Regions from separate parts of the Pseudomonas sp. KU26590 genome, predicted to be linked through region 1. Evidence: predicted binding sites of a transcription regulator. Region 1 holds the regulator's gene; the other holds the start of a gene.
The links. Region 1 encodes sigma-54, which starts transcription at its own class of promoters, with help from an activator protein. Its sites were predicted from a motif close to ANTGGCATNNANNTTGCTNT; they were not measured.
Positions count from the first base shown of each region.

Region 2: a site for sigma-54 is predicted at 1,025-1,044, ahead of flgB (flagellar basal body rod protein FlgB). Genes of this name have one in related genera too.

Region 1 is NZ_CP110644.1:1,431,420-1,433,812, forward strand. It holds gene ptsN (PTS IIA-like nitrogen regulatory protein PtsN) at 1-350, opposite strand, end outside; gene hpf (ribosome hibernation-promoting factor, HPF/YfiA family) at 363-671, opposite strand; gene OKW98_RS06495 (RNA polymerase factor sigma-54) at 747-2,240, opposite strand.
Region 2 is NZ_CP110644.1:2,281,605-2,283,997, reverse strand. It holds gene OKW98_RS10215 (flagellar hook assembly protein FlgD) at 1-112, opposite strand, end outside; gene flgC (flagellar basal body rod protein FlgC) at 128-571, opposite strand; gene flgB (flagellar basal body rod protein FlgB) at 575-982, opposite strand; gene cheR (protein-glutamate O-methyltransferase CheR) at 2,153-2,393, opposite strand, start outside.

The DNA of each region.
Region 1 (2,393 bases):
AGTTCCAGGTGAGCATCGGTGGCCGCTTCCGGGACCAGCAGCACAAACAACAAATCAACCGGCGCGCCGTCGATGGCGTCGAAATCGATGGGTTTCTCGAGATGCAGCACGGCGCTGACAGGCGTCGAGCAGCCCTTCAGGCGGCAGTGGGGAATGGCGATGCCATTGCCGAAGCCGGTGGAGCCGAGCTTTTCACGGGCAATGAGGCTTTCAAACACGACCTGCTCATCAAGATCAGGCACTTGCTTGCCGATCAGGCTGGCGATGTTTTGGAGTACGGCTTTTTTGCTGCCGCCTGGCACGTTCACGAGTGAGCGGCCAGGGGTCAGAATATTTTCAAGTCGGATCATGGGTGGGGAGTGTCAGCGAGCAGTCGCGCCTTGCAGCAGACTTTGCTGTTTTTCCTTATGTTTTTTGAGTTGGCGGTCAAGCTTGTCGGCAAGCAGATCAATGGCTGCATACATGTCGTCGTGTTCGGCGTTGGCAACCACTTCAGCGCCAGGGACATGCAGGGTGGCCTCGATTTTCTGCTTGAGCTTCTCGACCTCCATGGTGACCTGCACGTTCGTGATCTTGTCGAAGTGGCGTTCCAGTCGTGCGAGTTTCTCGCCGATGTAGGTACGCAGAGGTTCAGTCACTTCCAGCTGGTGTCCACTGATGTTGACTTGCATACAGCTTCTCCTTCGTTGCCAGTGCATTAGTGGCAGGCGTAATGCCTGCCACCGGAACGCTTTGACGTGTGACCTCTACATCAGTCGCTTGCGTTCGCTGGACGGCGAGATCCCAAGGGATTCGCGGTACTTGGCGACTGTGCGACGGGCCACTTGAATGCCTTGTGCTTCCAGTAAACCAGCGATCTTGCTGTCACTCAACGGCTTTTTCTGATTTTCCGCGGCGACCAGTTTTTTGATGATCGCGCGAATCGCCGTTGACGAGCATTCGCCGCCTTCGGAGGTGCTGACGTGGCTGGAAAAGAAATATTTGAGTTCGTAGATCCCGCGTGGGGTGTGCATGAACTTCTGCGTGGTCACCCGGGAAATCGTCGATTCATGCATGCCGACCGCTTCAGCGATGTCATGCAGAACCAGCGGCTTCATGGCCTCGTCGCCGTACTCGAGGAAGCCACGCTGGTGTTCAACAATTTGCGTCGCCACCTTCATCAGCGTCTCGTTGCGGCTTTGCAGGCTCTTGATGAACCAGCGAGCTTCCTGCAGCTGATTGCGCATGAACGTGTTGTCGGCGCTGGTATCGGCGCGACGCACAAACCCTGCGTACTGTGGATTGACCCGCAGGCGCGGCACGGATTCCTGGTTCAGCTCCACCAGCCAGCGCTCGTTGTCCTTGCGCACGATGACGTCAGGCACCACGTATTCGGCTTCGCTGGATTCGATCTGCGAGCCGGGGCGCGGGTTGAGGCTCTGGACCAGTTCGATGACCTGACGCAGGTCGTCTTCCTTGAGCTTCATGCGGCGCATCAGTTGCGCGTAGTCGCGGCTGCCCAGCAGATCGATGTAGTCGCTGACCAGCTTCTGCGCTTCCGCCAGCCACTTGGTTTTGGCCGGCAACTGGCGAAGTTGCAGCAGCAGGCATTCGCTCAGGTTGCGAGCGCCGATGCCTGCCGGCTCGAACTGCTGGATACGGTGCAGAACAGCTTCTATCTCATCCAGCTCGATATCGAGCTCGGGATCGAAAGCGTCTAGCATTTCTTCAAGCGTTTCGTCGAGGTAACCCTGATTGTTGATGCAGTCGATCAGGGTCACGGCGATCAGGCGATCGGTGTCCGACATTGGCGCGAGGTTGAGCTGCCAGAGCAAGTGACTTTGCAGGCTCTCGCCGACGGAGGTGCGGGTGGTGAAATCCCACTCGTCATCGTCGTTGCTGGGCAGGCTGCTGGCGCTGGTCTGGTAGACGTCTTCCCACGCGGTGTCGACGGGGAGCTCATTGGGGATGCGCTCGTTCCAGTCGCCCTCATCCAGATTGTCGACGGTGGGCGCCGATTCCTGGTAGGTGGGTTCCTGAACATCAGCGTTGGGCTTTTGCTCTACGGTGTCCGCCAAGGGGTCGGCGTTGTCGAAATCGTCGCCTTCCTCCTGCCGTTCCAGCATCGGGTTCGACTCCAGCGCCTCTTGAATCTCCTGTTGGAGATCCAGCGTCGACAGCTGAAGCAAGCGGATTGCCTGTTGCAGCTGAGGCGTCATCGTCAGCTGCTGGCCCATTCTCAAGACTAGCGAAGGTTTCATGGCAGGGCTTAACACCTTATTCGCCGGCGCACTGCGCGCCATTTACTAGCAGGGCGCCGAGGGCGCCAACTTAAGCAAATTATATGCCTGAAGCTGGAGGGTTTGCCTAGAGTGTGATGACAATTAAAAAACGAGGTCGGCGACGGCGCACGT
Region 2 (2,393 bases), 850 kb from region 1:
TGAGGCTGCTGGTGTCGGTGGCGGATTTGGTGCTAGTGCCTGTGGTCCCGGTGGTCGTGCTTTGCAGCCCTTTGAGGAACGTCGAGGTAGCGTCTGTGCTTGATACCGTCATGGATTTCGCCCTTTATCACTGACCGAGGGTCAGGACCTTCTGCATCATTGTTTTCGCGGTGTTCATGATTTCCGCGTTGGTCTGGAACGAACGGCTGGCCGAGATCATGTCGGCCATCTCGTTGACGACGTTGACGTTCGGGTAATACACGTAGCCGTTTTTGTCGGCTGACGGGTGATTTGGCTCGTAACGTGCTTCCAGGTTGGAGGCGTCTTCGACGATGCCGGAAACCTGTACGCCGGTGCCGGCCTGACCCTGGTCTTCGAACAGCGATGCACTGCCGCCGGATTCCTGACCCTGGAAGACTGTGGCGAACACCGGATGGCGGGCGCGGTAGGTCTTGTCCATGCTGGAGGACACGGTTTCGGCGTTGGCGATGTTGCTGGCCACGGTGTTGAGGCGGGTGTTCTGCGCACTCATACCGCTACCGGCAATACTGAAAACACTGGCTAGGGACATGGATTACTCTCCGCGCAGGGCTGCAACCAGCCCTTTGAATTTGCTGTTGAGCAAGGTGAAGCTGGCCTGAAAACCGATGGCGTTTTCGGCGTAGTTGGCATTTTCGACCTGGGAGTCGACAGTGTTCTGGTCCAGCGACGGCTGCGACGGCGTGCGGTAGAGCAGGCTGGCTTCGCCATCGCTCATGCCTTCGGCTTCAATGTGACGGTTGTTGGTCATGTCGAGGGCGAATTGGCCGTTTTTGCTTTTGTCGCTTTCGGCGGCCAGGACTTTCGAGAAGTCGAGGTCACGCGCCTTGTAGTTGGGGGTGTCGGCGTTGGTGATGTTGTTGGCCAGCACTTCGGCACGCTGGGCGCGGAAGTTGAGCGCTTTTTCGTGGATGCCGAGGGCGTTTTCAAAACTGATGCTCATGTCGGGACCTTTGAGGGCTGACCAGATGTACGTACAGGAGATATAGCAAGGTGCGTGCCACTTGCTGAAAGTGCAGTTTTACGGGGGCTGTAGGGGTGTTGGTGGGGAGGGATGACAGAAAAGCGGCAAGGGATTTCCGCTTGATGGGACGAAAGCGGCAAGACGGGTGCCGTTTTTTTGCCGTTACCAACGCTGCCGCTTTCAGAAGCCGGAGTCGGCGCCTGCATTGTGTACGTCCCTCAGTACTCGGCGGCGCTGATGTTTTAGGCTCGGCCTAACGGCCTCGGTTTCGCCTTCGGCGAGTTACTTGGAAAAGCACCCCAAGTAACCAAGGGTGCCTGCTCCTGGTTAGGCCCGACTTCGTCGGGTTCCCTCACTCCGACGACGCTCCGTGGGCCCGCGCCGAACGGACATCCATGTCCTAGCGGCGCTCTCGCGGCATCCATGCCGCTCGGCCCACTCCGCGTCGTCTGCGTTCGGCCTGCACCCAAGTCGCGATAGGTGTCGTCTGAACTAGCTTTGTATGAAGATCAAGATCAACAGCTTCCCGGCTCAAGCCGGTCCTACTGGACACCGCGTGCTTTTAGTGGGATCGGCTTTAGCCGGGAAGATGTCAGTGCGCAAGCCACGGAATTTATGGTGACCAAACGGGCCCCTTTCCGGCTAAAGCCGGTCCCACTGACCGTGCGCGAATACCTGTAGGACTGGCTTTAGCCGGGAAGCCCTTGATCTGTTCTTGATCTGCTTTAGATGTGCTTTAGATGTGCTTTTGATCTTCATGCGCAAAAAGCACAAACACCGCCAATCGCGACCTGGGTGCAGGCTGAACGGAGGTCTCGCGCAGTGGGCCGAGCCGCATGGATGCGGCGAGAGCGCCGTCAGGACATGGATGTCCGTTCGGCGCGGGCCCACGGAGCGGGACCGGAGTGAAGGTATTCCGACGGAGGAGGAACCCAACCAGGAGCAAGCACCCTTGGTTACTTGAGATGCTTTTCCAAGTAACTCGCCGAAGGCGAAACGTCTGCCCCTAGGCAGACGCTCTTGATCCTGGGGATTTTCACAAACTCGCCGAAGGCGAAACAATCTGCCCTTAGGCAGATGCCCTACCAGCGCCAGCACAAAACAAAAAACCCGCCTAAGCGGGTTCTAATAAATCAAAAGCGCAGCCAATCACTTGGCCTGATAAATAATCCCGGGACTGCACTGCACCATCTGATAATGATCGGGCAACCCGTTCAGCGCCTCCGACGCCCCAAGGAACAAATACCCCCCCGGCTTCAACGTCGAATGAATACGCAACAAAATATCCTTCTTCACCTCCGCCGAGAAATAAATCAGCACGTTGCGACAGAACACGATATCGAACTTGCCCAACGCCGCATAACTGTCCAACAGATTGAACGAACGAAAC